Regions from separate parts of the Phytobacter sp. genome, predicted to be linked through region 1. Evidence: predicted binding sites of a transcription regulator. Region 1 holds the regulator's gene; each other region holds the start of a gene.
What was found. Region 1 encodes CRP, which controls carbon source genes, mostly activating them, when cyclic AMP is high. Its sites were predicted from a motif close to ATGTGANNNNNNTCACAT; they were not measured.
Positions count from the first base shown of each region.

Region 1 (5,537 bases):
CAATATCTTCAGCGATATTCGCGGCATGGGCCTGTTGATTGGTGCTGAACTGACACCGCAATTCAAAGGCCGTGCACGTGATTTCCTGCTGGCTGCTGCTGATGCAGGGGTGATGGTGCTGAATGCCGGGCCTGATGTGATGCGTTTTGCGCCTGCGCTTATCGTTGAAGAGAGCGATATCGAAGAAGGCATGAGCCGCTTTGCTAAAGCGGTTGCAAAAGTGGTTAACGGCTAACGTCGTAACCGACGGTTTAACCAGATACCGTGATGTGGGCGCTGACGCCATGCTACCGACGAAATGGTGTGCATGGTGCTCAGATGCCCCAGAATACGTTGCAGATGCTGTTCCAGCGTACTCATCGGGCCGTGGGTCATCGTCTCCGGCGCTTCCAGAATATTTACATCCCCCGACTCTCCCGGCCCGTCATACTCCAGCCGCTGCTGACAGCGCTGCAGGGCAATCTCACACGACTGTAAGTACCGCTGCGCTAAATCCGGCGTGAGCATGGTGTGCTCGCGCGCAAGCGTTGTCATGGCATTGATATGCTCGACAATAAACTGGCTGTGGGTAACCCACAATTTCATATCCGACAGATAGCGCGTATCGAAACCGGGCTCCTGCATCGCCTGGTTGAGCGAGTTAAATAAAGCGTTGTGAGCCTGGTTGACGCGCATTCGCTGCCAGGCCAGTGGCGTAGCCTGCGGATCGTTGCTGAGAATAAGCTGGATAGCCTCCTGGTAAGTACCCAGAGCATCATGGGCGTTACGACGCAGCAGCCCGCTTTGCCACTGCGGCCAGAGCCAGAGGATGCCGCCAAAGGCAATCAAACAACCAATCAGGGTATCGATAAGCCGGGCCACGATAAACTGCTCACCATTCAGCGTCAGTAACTGGAGCGTGTACACCGCCGTCAGGGTAAAGCCCACCATCGCCCAGCCGTAGCTTTTACGAATGATCAGGTAGCTTATCAGCGTGACGATAAGCATGGTGGCGAGCGTGTAGCCCTCCGGCACATGGTAGTGCAGCGTGGCCCCGGCGATAATCAACCCAGCCATAGTGCCTGCCGCCCGGTGCAGGATGCGCACCCGCGTTGCGCCGTAGCCGTTCTGAGTGACGAACATGACCGTCATCATAATCCAGTAGGGTTTAGGCAAATGCAGCGCGCTGCCCATCAGGCTGGCTACGCTCAGCATGACGCTGATGCGTGCGGCGTTCCGTAAGGCCGCGGATTTGAAGGAGAGGTAGCTTTTCAACGCCGGAATGAGCGGCAGACGGCGCTGCTTTTCTGCCATTAAATCGCGAATATAGAGTGGGCGCTGAGTACGCAGCACACGGGCAATCTGGCTGAAATGCCAGGCGCAGAACTGGCCTACCGGGTTATCCGGATGCTGGAGGGCAATTTTCTCCAGCGCACTGATCTGCTTTTCCATGTTGAAACGCTGGGGATAGCGGTGATAGAGAATATCGTCCGCGATTACCCTCAACCGTGCAGCGACGGTTTGCGCGTTCCAGCGGATCACCTCTTCAGCGTGGCTGCGTTCCACCAGTTCCTGCACTTCCTGGGGCTGATGCAGGCTAACGGCAATGTGTTCCTGTAAATCCAGCGCCACCTGGAAGACCCGCCTTAATCTTTTGTAATCACCATTCTGATTTGCCGCCAGCATATGCAGTTGCTGGTAGCACTGGCTAATCATGTCCACTGCTTTTTGCTGACGCGCCAGCAGCGGCGGCAGGGCTTTTTCCGGGTCCGCGTGTTGGGTCAGCATGCTGTATTTTGCTTCGCAGTAATCGGCCAACTGACGATAGAGCAAACTCAACGACTCACGCAGCGGCTGCTCTCGCCAGAGCCAGAACCAGAAGGCGTTAAATGCGCCATACCACAGCGTGCCAAGGCTGTAGATCAACAGCGGTTCCCATACCGACATATTGCCCGCAAGGCTCAGGGTGAAAATGGCGGCAATCAGTGACGCGGGGAGCAACCTGCCGTGCAGCGCGCTGATTTCTGCAGTGACACCGAGGATAAGCGTCAACAGGGTCAAAATAAGCGGCAGGGGGATGTTTTCAAAAAGCAAAAATTGCACCGCGAGACTGCTGCCAGCAAAAAGCGAGCCGCCAATAATCACGCGCTTGAAGAAGCGCTTATGCAGCGTGTCGAGACCAGCGATGTTGCAACAGGCGGGGACTAATGAGAAAAGCAGCCCTAAATCCAGTCGGCCCACAATCAAGCCAACGGTCACAGGCAGGCATAACACCAGCGTTTGTCGCAGTGCATAGTTGATTTCGGGGTGGTAAATCAGCCTGCGCCACATGGGGAAACAAAAACGGCGCACTGCCAGGGGCAATGCGCCGTTCGGAGATTAACGTGTTCCGTACACGACGATCGTTTTACCGTGAGCGGAGATCAGGTTCTGATCTTCGAGCATCTTCAGGATGCGGCCAACGGTTTCACGAGAACAGCCCACGATCTGACCAATTTCCTGACGGGTTATTTTAATTTGCATACCGTCCGGGTGGGTCATTGCGTCGGGTTGTTTCGCCAGATTCAGTAACGTCTGAGCAATACGGCCTGTCACATCGAGGAAGGCGAGGTTGCCGACTTTTTCCGAAGTGACCTGCAGGCGGCGCGCCATCTGCGAGGACAAGCGCATCAGAATATCCGGGTTTACCTGGATCAACTGACGGAATTTTTTGTAGGAAATTTCGGCCACTTCACAAGCGGTCTTGGCGCGTACCCATGCACTGCGCTCCTGACCTTCTTCGAACAGACCCAGTTCACCAATAAAATCGCCCTGGTTAAGGTAAGAGAGGATCATCTCTTTCCCTTCTTCATCCTTGATGAGCACAGCCACTGAGCCTTTGACGATGTAATACAACGTTTCCGCTTTTTCACCCTGGTGAATCAGCGTGCTCTTCGACGGGTACTTATGAATATGGCAATGAGACAAGAACCATTCGAGAGTCGGGTCTGTTTGCGGTTTGCCAAGCACCATGCGCGGTTATCCTCTGTTATAAGCTGGCTCCAGACTCAGGATCTGCGCCCTGTGACTGGGGTTGCAATCTGTCTTCCCGATACCTGGGAAGTGCACCGTCAGACATGTCTGCGGCCTCTAAGATGTGATGTCCTCTGCGTACATGCAGTACATCAATGTATCACTGTAGCATCCAGACTGTTTTAGCATAGCTTTAATCGCCTGTCTCCTGGTGTCTCGCTTCAGCTTGACGCAGGTCGCCTTCCGTTGCGAGTTTTCTTATGTACGCGTAATCTGTAGAGAAAATTGCTACTCCGGAGTTAATTAAAATGCATGCTCGTGTGAAATGGGTTGAAGGTTTGACGTTCCTGGGTGAGTCTGCTTCCGGGCACCAGATTTTGATGGACGGTAACTCAGGCGATAAAGCCCCGAGCCCGATGGAGATGGTACTGATGGCCGCAGGCGGATGCAGCGCTATCGATGTGGTTTCTATCCTGCAAAAAGGGCGTCATGACGTGACGGATTGCGAGGTGAAATTGACATCCGAGCGTCGTGAAGAAGCGCCACGTCTGTTCACCCACATCAATCTGCATTTCATTGTGACAGGCAAAGCGTTGAAAGATGCCGCGGTGTCGCGTGCAGTAGACCTTTCAGCTGAGAAGTATTGCTCTGTTGCGCTGATGCTGGAAAAAGCGGTGAATATCACGCACTCGTATGAAGTGATTGAAGCGTGATGGGTTGAGGGCATTGTGCGGTCTGATGCCCTCAACCTGACCCTCTCCCACGGGGAGAGGGGACTGATGTTACTCGATTTTCTTACCTTCCATCAGCCGTTCTACCAGCGGTGTCATGATGAGTTCCATCGCCAGCCCCATTTTGCCGCCCGGCACCACTAACGTATTCATATGAGAAATAAACGAACCCTGTAACATGGCTAGCAGCCAGGGATAATCAATGCCTTCCAGATTGCGGAAATGAATCACCACAAAGCTTTCATCCAGCGACGGAATGACTTTGGCCGCAAACGGGTTAGAGGTGTCGACGGTGGGGACGCGCTGGAAGTTAATATGGGTACGAGAAAACTGCGGCGTAATGAAGTTGATGTAGTCGTCCATTGAACGCACCACGGAATCCATTACCGCTTCACGGGAGTGGCCGCGTTCGCTGGTATCCCGCACCAGTTTTTGCATCCATTCCAGGTTGACGATAGGCACCACGCCCACCAGCAGATCCACATGGCGTGCGACGTCATGCTGCGGTGTGACCACACCACCGTGCAATCCCTCATAGAACAGTACGTCCGTTGGCTCCGGCAGCGGCTGCCAGGGTGTAAAGGTTCCAGGAACCTGATTCCAGGGAACCGCTTCGTCATAGGTGTGCAGGTATTTGCGTGCCTGGCCCTTACCCGTGTGGCCGTACTCGATAAACGTCTGTTCCAGTAGTCCGAAGTCATTGGCTTCAGGGCCAAAATAGCTGATGTGACGGCCTAAATCTCGCGCCTTGCGAATCGCCATGTCCATTTCGGGACGGGTGTAGCGGTGAAAACTGTCGCCTTCAACTTCAGCAGCATGCAGATCGAGTTGGGCGAAAATTTTACGAAACGCGAGGCTGGTGGTGGTGGTTCCCGCACCGCTGGAGCCTGTAACAGCGATAACCGGATGTTTAGCAGACATAGCGACTCCAGAAAATAGCGATGATGTTCGCTTGAGCTTTGTTAATCGCGAAACTGTGTGCGTGGCATGATGTTGACGCTTTCGTGTAATTCCGACCACACCAGCACGGCTTCGCCGCTTTTTAGTTGTCGCTTAACATCAGCAACTTTTTGGGCAAACGCGCGTTCATGTTCACCATAATCAGTGCCTTCGCGCAAGACAAAGCTCTCAATAAGGTTATCCAGCGTTTCAGGCGCCAGATCTTGCCAGGGAATAATCATCTTAGTCTTCCAGCCAGGTTTTCAGCCAGTCAGGGATACGTTTCTCAAGCCACATTTCTGGCCGCATCAGGGTGCCACCTACAAAGCCGACGTGACCACCGTGTTCGGTCAACTGATACTCCACGCAGGGCGGCAGCGTTGCCGGATCCGGGATCACATGGCTGTCCATAAAGGGATCATCTTTCGCATGGATGATGAGCGTAGGGCAGGTGATTTTGTTTAATAACGGCATGGCGCTGCACTGACGATAGTAATCAATGGCGTCAGCAAAGCCATGAATGCGCGCCGTGATCAAATCATCGAATTCACGCAACCGGCGCACCCGTTTTAGCTGCAGCAGATCGATTGGCAAAGTGCCGGGGTACGCTTTCAGTTTTCTCGATGCGTTGCCTTTGAGCAAATTCAGCAAGTAGTGCTGATACACCCGCGAAAAGCCTTTTTCGATATGCGCGCTGCACGCTTCCAGCACAAAAGGCGCGGAGACAATCACGGCGGCATCCAGAGGCACATGGTTGCCCTCTTTTGCCAGCAGGCAGGCAAGCATATTGCCGCCCAATGAGTACCCAACGGCGGCGGTGCGAGCCTCACCAAACTCACGTTTTAGCCAGTGCAGGAACCAGGTGCCGTCTTCGGT
Region 1 covers NZ_JCACPZ010000001.1:532,323-537,859, forward strand. Annotated here, with positions in the region: gene argD (bifunctional acetylornithine/succinyldiaminopimelate transaminase) at 1-235, shown strand, start outside; gene AC5JPW_RS02445 (YccS/YhfK family putative transporter) at 232-2,310, opposite strand; gene crp (cAMP-activated global transcriptional regulator CRP) at 2,359-2,991, opposite strand; gene AC5JPW_RS02455 (OsmC family protein) at 3,300-3,704, shown strand; gene AC5JPW_RS02460 (phosphoribulokinase) at 3,774-4,643, opposite strand; gene AC5JPW_RS02465 (YheU family protein) at 4,685-4,903, opposite strand; gene AC5JPW_RS02470 (hydrolase) at 4,905-5,537, opposite strand, start outside.

Region 2 (5,537 bases), 450 kb from region 1:
TTTATAGGCATTACACCATGACCAGTTATCAATAAATGTCCACATATGGTAGCCAAGGCAATGACACCCTTCGCTGATTCCTTTATGCAGCCATTTCAGATGGTCGGAAATAAACGTAATACGGTATTGATCGTTTATTTGGCCATTTTCAACAAAGCGTTGTTCGTTTTCGACACCCATACCGTTTTCAGAAATAAAACAGCGTGGGTTGCCATAATTATCACGAAGATTGACCAGAATATCGTAAATACCGGGTTCGTAAATTTCCCAGCCACGATACGGGTTCATTTTGCGTCCCGGCATTTCGTAATAATCAAACAGCCATTCGGGCATAAACGGCGAATCCGGGTTGACCGCACTTTCCCGACACTTCACACGACGTGGCTGATAGTAGTTAATCCCTAACAGTTCGATTTTCCCTTCTGCAATCAGCGCCACATCTTCCGGCTGGCAAGCGGGGAGCTGACCGTATTCCTTAAGCAGCGCCACCAGGTCCGCGGGATACTCGCCACGCAGTACCGGATCGAGAAAGCTGCGGTTAAACAGCAGATCGGCATAATGCGAGGCCTTCACATCCGCCGGATGCTGCGAGCGCGGGTAAGACGGCGTCAGGTTCAGCACTATGCCAATTTCTCCTGCGTAGTGCCCGGCGCGAAACGCTCTTACGGCGCTGGCATGTGCCAGAACGGTGTTATACGCGACGGTGGCTGCGCGTTTGAAATCCACCACGTTCGGGTAATGGAAGTCATACAGATAGCCGCCTTCTACCGGCACAATCGGCTCGTTAAAGGTGAACCAGTGGTTGACCCGATCGCCGAAAAGCTCAAAGCAAATCTGCGCGTAACGGCTGAAAGCATCCACTACTTCACGGCTCTCCCAGCCTCCTTTCTCCTGCATCACCATCGGCATATCAAAGTGGAACAGGGTAATGAATGGCGTGATCCCCTGCGCCAGCAGCTCGTCGATAACGTCGTTATAAAACGCCACCGCCTGCGGATTCACTTCACCCGTACCATCAGGGATCAGGCGCGCCCAGCTCAACGAGGTGCGAAAACTGTTGTGGTTGAGCTGCTTTAACAGCGCGATGTCCTGACGCCAGTGCTGGTAAAACGTCGACGTATCCTGTGGCCCAATCTGACCATGGAAGCGCCAGGGTTGGCTGGCGTGCCAGGCATCCCAGGTTGTCGCGCTTTTTCCGCCTTGCTTGCTTTCCCCTTCGGTCTGGAGCGCGGAACAGGCGCTGCCCCACCAGAAGTGTTCAGGAAATGCATATTTCATGGTTCTCTCCTTGCTCAGTTACTGCCGACGGTTTCCGGCATCGGTACGCTGCTCTGCGCTTTTTGCTCTTCGGTTTTCATCAATGAACGCTCGTAAGCGCGCAGGAATGGCAGGTACATCAGGGCGGACATCACCATACAAATCACGCACATCACGACCGGACTGAGCGCCCAGTTCGCGGCCCAGGACGCACCGATTGGCGCAGGCGTGGTCCACGGTGTCAGTGAGACAACTTGTGCCAGCCAGCCCATGCGTGTTGCACCGTAAGCCAGAACGGCGTTGACCAGCGGGACGCAGACGAACGGGATAAACAGCATCGGGTTCATGATGATTGGCGCACCGAACAGAATCGGTTCGTTGATGTTAAAGAAGCTCGGAACCACGCCCATTTTGCCGATGGTACGCAGGTGCAGCACGCGGCTACGCAGCAGCAGGAAGGCCAGAGGCAGAGTCGAACCTACGCCGCCAATCAGCAGGTAGTGGTCCCAGAAACCTTGCAGGTAGACGTGGGGCAGTGCCGCGCCCGCCGCCAGAGCTGCCTGGTTGGCAGAGAGGTTTGCCATCCAGAACGGGTTCATGATGCCGGTGACAATCAGCGAGCCGTGGATACCGGCAAACCAGAAGATTTGGCACAGCAGAACAGACAGCAGAATGGCTGGCAGGGAATCAGACGCAGAGACCAGCGGTTCCAGCAGGTGCATGATAGCCTGTGGCAGGATCATGCCGGTTTGTGCTTCGATAAACAGGTTCAGCGGGTGCAGCGTGGCGATAATCACCAGTACCGGGATCAGGATTTCGAACGAACGGGCCACGCCGGTCGGGACTTCTTTCGGCAGTTTAATCGTTACGTTGTGCTGCTTCAGCCAGGCATAAACACGCGCAGAGTAAATCGCCGTCAGCAGCGCGGTAAAGATGCCCTGACCGGAGAGGTACTGCGTGGAAATCTGCCCTTCATGGTACGGTGCAGCCACCAGCAGGAACGCCATAAATGCCAGCAAACCGGTCATCACCGGATCCAGATTGAACTGGCGACCCAGACTGGCACCAATCCCCACCGAGATAAAGAACGTCATCACGCCCATGCTGAGGTTGAACGGCAACATCAGTTGTGCACGGTACTGCGTGGAAAAGTCCAGCCATGCACGTGCGAAACCGTTGGTGGTTTCCGGTGAGAACGGCGGGAAAATAAAGACCAGCATAAACGAGCCGATGATCATAAACGGCAGTGCGGCAGTAAAGCCGTCACGGATGGCGATAACGTATTTTTGCTGTCCAAGTTTGCCCGCCAGCGGGGTAATGGACTGCTCAATGACGCCAATCATAGACTGATATAACGAACTCATGGGTTCACCTTTTAGTGCGCCGCTTCAATCAGCGACAGTGCAAAGTCCAGTACCTTATCGCCACGCTGCATCCCGTAGTCCATCGGATTGATGGGTTGCACGGGGATGCCGACGGCAGCGGCCTTTTCTGACAGCGTGTTTAACATATATTTCACCTGCGGTCCGAGAAGCACGACCTGGTATCGCGGAAACTGTACATCGAATTCAGCAACGCCAAATGCATCGATCTCAACCGGTAGATTTCGTTCCTTTGCCTCTTCCACCATTTTCCTGACCAGCAAACTGGTGGACATCCCTGCGGAGCAACACAACATAATCCTGAACATCGTTGACCATCCTCGAATGTAAAAAGTTATTGCGGAGATGATTGGATAACATATGGAAACCGGTTTCCATTTGATCGCAAAAGAAGTGTGACAATCATCAAAATCTAGGTGATATAAGGTCTTTTTTCTGGATTCAGGTCACGGAAATGGGCACTTTTCTGATAGCAAGTGAGTCCAAATGGAAAATCGGTTTCCATGAAAAAAAGAAAAGGATATACTTTGAGTGGTTATATTATGAACCGTTGTGGTACTTGGTTTTTGCAGGCGCGATAGTGTCGCCTGTCAGGGGAGAAAGATGTCTACAATCAACGATGTATCACGTTTAGCTGGGGTGTCAAAAGCCACAGTCTCACGGGTGTTGAGTGGTTCGCGCGGGGTTAAGGAAGCCAGTCGCCTCGCCGTACTGAAAGCGGTCGATGAGCTGAATTATCGGCCCAATGTTATCGCCCAGTCCTTACTCAGCCAGTCGACAGGCTGCATCGGCGTTATCTGCGCCCAGGAAAACATCAACCAGACAACCGGCTACCTTTACGCGCTGGAAAAGCACCTCAGCCAGAGCCAAAAACACCTGCTGTTGCGCTTCGCCAATACCAAAGTGGGTGTGATGAATGCGCTGGATGAGCTGACCTGCGGGTTGTGTGATGACATCCTGATCATTGGTGCGCGTTTCCCGCTCGATATTACCGACGAAAACGTCATTCTGGTGGACTGCGCCGAATCTGACACGCCTAACAGCATCCAGTTTGATCACGCTTTTGCCGCTGAGACTGCCTGTAACTTCCTCATCAGTCAGGGAAGACGGCAAATCGCGCTGATTCACCCGGATGCCCGTGGCTCCACTGACCAGGTGTTGCTCGGCTATAAACATGCACTGGAAAACAATTTCCTGCCGTTTAACCGCAATCTGGTCTTTATGGATGACACCTCGTCGTCCGTGGCGCTGCAGGTACTGCTCAATAATGCCACCACCCTGAACTTCAACGCGCTGCTGGTGGCCGACGAGCAAGAAGCTCAGCGCGTCATTCCGCAATTGCAGGCGTTTAACAAATCCGTGCCGGGCGACATTATGGTCTTTAGTCTTGCCGGTTCGCTGCATTTGCCGGGGATCCCGAAAATACCGGCCATTGAGTATTCAATGGATGCGATGGCGGCGCGCATTGTGGCGTGGCTCAATGAAAAAACCAAAAGCGTGCTGGGTTCCTGCGTGGTGCGTGGGGATCTGATCATCCCTGAGATGGCGAAGCGTTAACGTTGAAAAAAAGCCTCCGCTCGGCGGCTTTTTTGCCGGATGGTGACGCTAGCGCCATCCGGCATTCCAGCATCACTGACCGATAAACTCCACCGCAACCAGCCGGGTCAGCCACACGCCATTATCCGCCTGAAAGAACTGATGCCCCTGTTCAAACATTGCTAACGCCTTGATTTCCAAAACCACCGGCGAGCCGTAGCGCTGCCCCACCTGAATGGCGACCTCCCGATCGGCAGAGAGATGCACATATTGTCGCGACTGCGGGGTTAATCCATCGGCAAGAATAGAGGTGAGAAAACGGCTGGCGGTGCCGTGGTACAAGGTGTCCGGCGGTTTTTTTTCGCTAAACGCAATATCGACTTTTGTGGTCGAGTGACCCTGAACGGCACGAATGCGCAGCCCATCCTCGGAGATCGCGAAGCGTTTTTTATCACTGCTTGCCACGACAGCTTCGATGAGAGGCTTATCCAGCGGTTGCCCCTGGCCGGCCGCTCCCGCGATCAGTGCATCAATGCTCGCCCAACCCTCGCTGTCCAGCTCAAGGCCAATCGCTTCCGGTTGATGGCGGAGTACATAGCTCAGAAATTTGCTGACGTCATTATGTTCTTTTTGCATCATTGCCATCCTTAGAAATAGTTCTCAGTGAGAATACCACCCAAAACTGTTTTTCAAATAAACAAATGATGGCGCATTAAAATTAAAGATTGCAAAGTAAATCAGCAGACAATTAAATGCTAAAAAATTTATTCTTATTTAGCGAAGTCACATAATTTAAGTCATATTCTGGTGCGAATAGGGTCTTAAATATTATCATAAGAAAAAAGAAGTCATTTACTTGTGAGGAATGCCGTGGAACTTCAACAGCTCAGATGTTTTATCGCCGTTGCCGACGAATTACATTTTGGCCACGCGGCGCAGAAGCTGGATATGCTGCCATCGGCGCTCGGGCGTTATATTAAACTACTCGAAGAGGATCTGGGTACGCGGCTGCTCACGCGCTCCACGCGTAATGTCTCGCTGACTGCGCATGGCGCACTCTTTCTACCGGAAGCCCGGGATATCGTCAGCCGTGCTGATGACGTACAAAAACGCTTTCAGACCCTGGCGCGGCAGAATGCAGGCAAGCTGCGCATCGGGGCTATCGACAGTGCGTCTATCAGTCTCATCCCCCATGTGCTGCACCATTTCCGCGAGCAGTGGCCCAGTATTGAGATCAGCTTTCTTGAAGATAAATCTTCCCGCCTGCTACCGAAGTTGAAAACCGGGCGGCTGGATCTGATTTTCATTCGCCCGATGAGCGGTATGGATAGCGCCTTTGAAAGTCAGTTTTTGTTCTATGAA
Region 2 covers NZ_JCACPZ010000001.1:80,454-85,990, forward strand. Annotated here, with positions in the region: gene AC5JPW_RS00395 (glycoside hydrolase family 1 protein) at 1-1,278, opposite strand, end outside; gene AC5JPW_RS00400 (PTS sugar transporter subunit IIC) at 1,293-2,621, opposite strand; gene AC5JPW_RS00405 (PTS sugar transporter subunit IIB) at 2,633-2,947, opposite strand; gene AC5JPW_RS00410 (LacI family DNA-binding transcriptional regulator) at 3,243-4,196, shown strand; gene AC5JPW_RS00415 (RNA 2'-phosphotransferase) at 4,269-4,811, opposite strand; gene AC5JPW_RS00420 (LysR family transcriptional regulator) at 5,046-5,537, shown strand, end outside.
Region 2: AC5JPW_RS00405 (PTS sugar transporter subunit IIB) is a predicted target of CRP. The motif match lies at 3,033-3,050, and genes of this name have one in related genera.

Region 3 (5,537 bases), on a different contig from region 1:
AAGGTTGGCCGTCGGGTCGAGCTGGACGTTACGGAAGAATTTGCCAGAACCGGTAACGATAAACGGCGTGTTGGCGAGCAACGGCATTGGCTGGCTCAACGCGATATAACGCGGCTTCGCATGGAAGTCAGCTTCATACGGGGCGATGTCGGCATCGTCCAGACGCAGCGTCAGGTTACCGCCGTTGCGCTCATCCCAGCCTTTGAGCCAGGCATCGCTGGTGGCTTTGATCATGCCCTGGGTGAACCAGGCGTTAATGATGTTCTGCATAATTTTCTCGTTCCTGTTATCGCGGTGAGGATTCCCCCTCACCCCGGCCCTCTCCCATGGGGAGAGGGGGTAAAAGTTCCCTCTCCCCATGGGAGAGGGTTAGGGTGAGGGCGGTCTTACCCGCGCTGGCTCAATACATCTTTCTCATACGCACGCACGCTCTCCAGCCACTGGCTACCTGCCGGGGTGTCGTGGCGCTGGCAATACATCTCCCAAACGGCCTGCCACGGTAAGCATTTCTGCTCTTCCAGCAGCGCCAGACGCGCGGTGTAGTCGCCGTCTGCTTCCAGTTGGCGCAGTTGCTCAACTGGTTCCAGCAGAGCACGCAGCAGGGCTTTCTTCATGTTGCGGGTACCAATAACCCAGGCGGCGATACGGTTGATGGAAGCATCAAAGAAATCGAGACCGATATGCACGCGGTCGAACAGGTTGTGACGCACGATCTCGCTGGCAATCGCCTGGGTTTCGTCGTCCAGCAGCACCACGTGGTCGCTGTCCCAGCGCACCGGGCGGCTGACGTGCAGCAGCAGGCGCGGCACATAGAGCATGGCGGCAGAAATCTTGTCGGAAATCACTTCAGTAGGATGGAAGTGACCGGCATCCAGGCACAAGGCGGTCTGGCGGCTGGCGGCGTAGCCCAGGCAGAATTCGTTAGAGCCGACGGTGTAGCTCTCTGCACCGATACCGAACAGTTTGCTTTCCACGGCATCGATGTGGTGGGCGAGGTCGAACTTCTCGCTCAGCGCTTCGTCCAGGGCAGCCATCAAACGCTGGCGCGGTGCCAGGCGGTCAACGGTGATGTCTTTCATGCCATCCGGCACCCAGATGTTCATCACTGAAGGCGTGCCGAGTTGCTCACCGAAGTACGCGGAGACGCGGCGGCTGGCTTTCACGTGGTCAATCCAGAACTGACGGATTTCGTCGTTCGCATGGGAGAGGGTGAAACCGTCTGCGCTTAAAGGATGTGAGAAGCAGGATGGATTGAAATCCAGACCCAGTTTGTTCGCTTTTGCCCACTCAACCCAGTTTTTGAAGTGCTCAGGCTTGATGGCGTCGCGGCTGACTGACGTACCTGCTTCGTGGTAAATCGCGTGCAGGTTCAGGCGTTTCGGGCCAGGGATCAGGCTCAGCGCTTGCTCAAGGTCGGCGCGCAGTTCGGTGGCATTACGCGCTTTACCTGGGTAGTTACCGGTTGCCTGAATACCGCCAGTCAGGCTGCCTTCCGGGTTTTCAAAACCGGCGACATCATCGCCCTGCCAGCAGTGCATGGAGACGGGCAGTTTGTCGAGCTGGCGCAGTGCCTCTTCGACATCGATGCCTACAGCATTGAAGCGCTGTTTAGCGATTTCCCAAGCTTGTTCTAGTTGAGTGGTCATGCACAAAGCTCCTTAGTCTGTCGTTTTTGCTGAAACCGCACGACGTGGCGGGCAATTTCGTTATCAGGATGAGGGGTGTAAGTGGTCAGCGTGTAGCTCGCGGCCACCACGTCACGGAAAGTGTCGACGCTGCTCAGTTCATTGAGCGTCATCAGTTGCACGCCGATGTTGCCGAGCGTGGAGGCTTCAACAGGGCCAGCGACCACCGGCAGGCCACAGGCGTCGGCGCAAAGCTGATTCAAAAGCTGGTTCTGGCAGCCGCCACCCACGATGTGCAGTTGGGTGAATGGTTTGCCACGAAGCTGGGCAAGCTCGTGCAGGACGTCAGCGTAGAGCAGTGCCAGGCTGTCGAAGATGCAGCGCGCCAGTTCGGCATCGCTTTGTGGAACGGGCTGGTGGCTTTCGCGACAAGCGGCCTGGATCTCGTGACTCATATCGAGTGGGTTGATAAAGCGCTCATCGTTGGGGTTGATCACGAAGCGGCATGAAGGCAGGGCGCACGCCTCAGCAATCAGCGCAGGCAGGTCGTCTACATTGCGCTCTTTCAGTACTCGCTGGAGCAACCACAACCCCATAATATTTTTCAGCACACGGTAGCGACCTTCCGCGCCGCCTTCGTTGGTAATGTTGGCCGCCAGGGCATCGTCATCGGTGTAGGGTGTGGTGCTTTCAAAGCCCATCAGTGACCAGGTGCCTGAAGCGAGATAAGCGGAATCGGCATGTTTAAGCGGTGAGGCAATGACCGCGCTGGCGGTGTCGTGGCTGGCAACGGCGACCACCGGAATGGCTTCGCCCTGCGGATTTTGCCAGTGACCAATCACATTGCCCGGATGGGTCGGCGTACCGAACCAGGAGGCAGGCACGCCGGTCCAGTTGAGCAGTGTTTCATCCCAACTGTCGGTTTCAATGTTCACCAGTTGGGTTGTGGTGGCATTGGTATATTCCCAGTTCATATTGCCGGTCAGGCGGAAGCTGAAATAGTCCGGGATCAGCAAGGCATGCTCAACGGATGCCATGACTTCTGGTTGCTGTTGGGCAAGGGCGCGAAACTGGTACAGGGTGTTAAAGGGGAGAAACTGAATGCCACTGCGGCGATAAATACTGGCTTTGCCGAGCTGCTCCAGAGCCTGATGCATCACGCCATCGGTGCGATGATCACGGTAAGAGATGGGCAAACCGACGCGCTCCCCGAGCTTGTTGATGAGCACATAATCCACGCCCCAGGTGTCGATACCAATACTGTCGATGACCACGCCCTCAGCACAGGCTTTTTCCAGTCCAAGGCAGATTTCATCTTCAAGCGCATCGATATCCCAGCAGTCGTAGCCGTGCTTTTTTTCCAGATAGTTGGCGAAGCGATGAACTTCACGCAGCGTGAGCCTCCGCTGTTCTGTCGCGTAGCAGGCCAGCATGATGCGGCCGCTTGAGGCACCTAAATCGACGGCGACACAATGGCGAAAAGTCATGGTGAGGTCCTTGTGAGAGTTGTTGCCCCCAGTCTAAAAAAAGGACGTCGCGGTAACCTTCTTGTTACTGACAGTCGCCATTAGGGACTGGCAAGAAAGCAAAGGTGAAAGTGAGAGAGTTCACATTTTCCAGCAAAAGCGGCGGATTTCAGCGGTGTGACGCATGCCGCAATTCCTGATCTTTCCGGCCTTTTCTTGAAAAACCGACAGGCTTTGCCATGTTTGTGGTCAAAAATTCAAGGTGCGATCGGCCACCCTTAATTACTATTTTGAGAACATTTCTCATTAGTGAGTGGGGCAATATGACCGTATTACACAGCGCGGACTTTTTTCCTTCGGGCATCACGCCTGTTGCTATCGAGCCGCGATTGCCCCAGGCGGCGTTTCCCGAGCATCATCATGATTTTCATGAAATTGTGATTGTTGAGCATGGCACTGGTATCCATGTGTTTAACGGCCAGTCCTACACCATCAGTGGTGGGACAGTCTGCTTCGTGCGCGATCACGACAGGCACTTATATGAACATACTGACAACCTCTGCCTGACCAATGTGCTCTATCGCTCACCGGATGCATTCAAGTTCCTGGCGGGCTTAAATGCGCTGTTGCCGCAGGAGCAGGATGGGCATTACCCGTCGCACTGGCGTGTTAACCAATGCGTTCTTCAACAGGTGCGCCAGATAATCGGTCAGATGGAAACCCTGGGCAATGCGCTGGATATGCCGACCACTGCTAACCGTGAAATTCTGTTTATGCAGCTACTGGTGTTGTTGCGTAAAAGCAGTCTGGAGGAGGGGGCGTTCAGTAACGATGCGCGGCTTAATCAGTTGATGTCCTGGCTGGAAGATCACTTTGCCGAAGAGGTGTGCTGGGAGTCGCTCGCTGATGAGTACGCGCTGTCGCTGCGCACCCTGCATCGCCAGCTAAAAAGCTATACCGGGCTGACGCCGCAGCGGTATCTCAACCGCCTGCGACTGATCAAGGCGCGCCATATGCTACGTCATGGCGATGACAGCATTACCGATATCGCTTATCGCTGCGGTTTTGGCGACAGTAACCACTTTTCGACGCTTTTTCGCCGAGAGTTTGACTGGTCGCCGCGGGATATCCGTCAGGGACGGGATGTGCAATTGCAATAGCGGTAACGAGAAGGCTGTCACCGATTTTTTGTCGTAAATCAGCTAATACTTATCGGTTGTTTTGGGCTGAGGTGACGTTGTGGCAAGCCAGTTAATTCTTCGTAGCGCCGATTTTTTCCCCCGTCCAGGGCAGACCGTTGCCGTGGCGGATCGCTATCCGCAAAACGTCTTTGCCGAGCATACGCACGAGTTTTACGAACTGGTGCTGGTCTGGCGTGGCAACGGGCTGCATGTGCTCAATGACCGACCTTATCGCATCACCCGCGGTGACCTGTTTTACATCCGCGCGCAGGACAAACACTCCTATGCATCGGTCAACGATCTGGTGCTGCAAAATATCATCTACTGCCCCGATCGCCTGTCGCTGAATCTCGACTGGGCGGCACATATTCCGGGGCTTCAGGGTTCAGAGTGGACGCCGCACTGGCGTATTGGCAGCACCGGGATGACCCAGGCCCGGCAGGTGATCACTCAGCTAGAACAGGAGAGCACCAAAAGTGATGCCCTGGCGAATGCTATGGCAGAAGCCTTGTTTGCCCAACTGGTGATGACGTTGAAGCGCCATCGCTTTGCTGCTGATAATCTGGCCGCCGCCAACAGCGAGCCGCTGCTCGATAAACTCATTACTGCGCTTTCTGGCAGCCTCAACCGCAGCTTTTTGCTTGAGCAGTTTTGCGAGCAGGAGCGGTGCAGCGAGCGGGCACTCCGCCAGCAATTTCGGACTCAGACCGGGATGACTATCAACCACTACCTGCGGCAGTTGCGGATTTGCCACGCGCAGTATTTATTGCAACATACGGAGTTGATGATTGGTGAAGTGTCCACACGCTGTGGCTTTGAAGACAGCAACTATTTCTCGGTGGTTTTCACTCGTGAAACCGGCATGACCCCCAGCCAGTGGCGGCAGCGGCATAACGAAGCGGCATAGAATCCCGCTGGTCTGACATTCCCTTATGCCACATGGGCTTGTTTACATAACAGAATGTTATAACCATATTAAAACTACGGCATTGATAAACATTTTCAATATCATTTAACTAACTATAATGAACCAACTGCTTACGCGGCGTTAACACATCTGCCGCCCGACAATAATGGAGATTAGTATGAGCTATACACTGCCATCCCTGCCGTACGCCTACGATGCACTTGAGCCTCATTTCGACAAGCAGACGATGGAAATCCATCACTCTAAACACCACCAGGCTTATGTAAACAATGCGAACGCAGCGCTGGAAAGCCTGCCAGAATTCGCCAGCCTGTCTGCTGAAGAGCTGATCACTAAA
Region 3 covers NZ_JCACPZ010000002.1:69,026-74,562, reverse strand. Annotated here, with positions in the region: gene rhaD (rhamnulose-1-phosphate aldolase) at 1-270, opposite strand, end outside; gene AC5JPW_RS02985 (L-rhamnose isomerase) at 387-1,646, opposite strand; gene rhaB (rhamnulokinase) at 1,643-3,112, opposite strand; gene rhaS (HTH-type transcriptional activator RhaS) at 3,415-4,251, shown strand; gene rhaR (HTH-type transcriptional activator RhaR) at 4,331-5,179, shown strand; gene sodA (superoxide dismutase [Mn]) at 5,358-5,537, shown strand, end outside.
Region 3: rhaB (rhamnulokinase) is a predicted target of CRP. The motif match lies at 3,221-3,238, and genes of this name have one in related genera.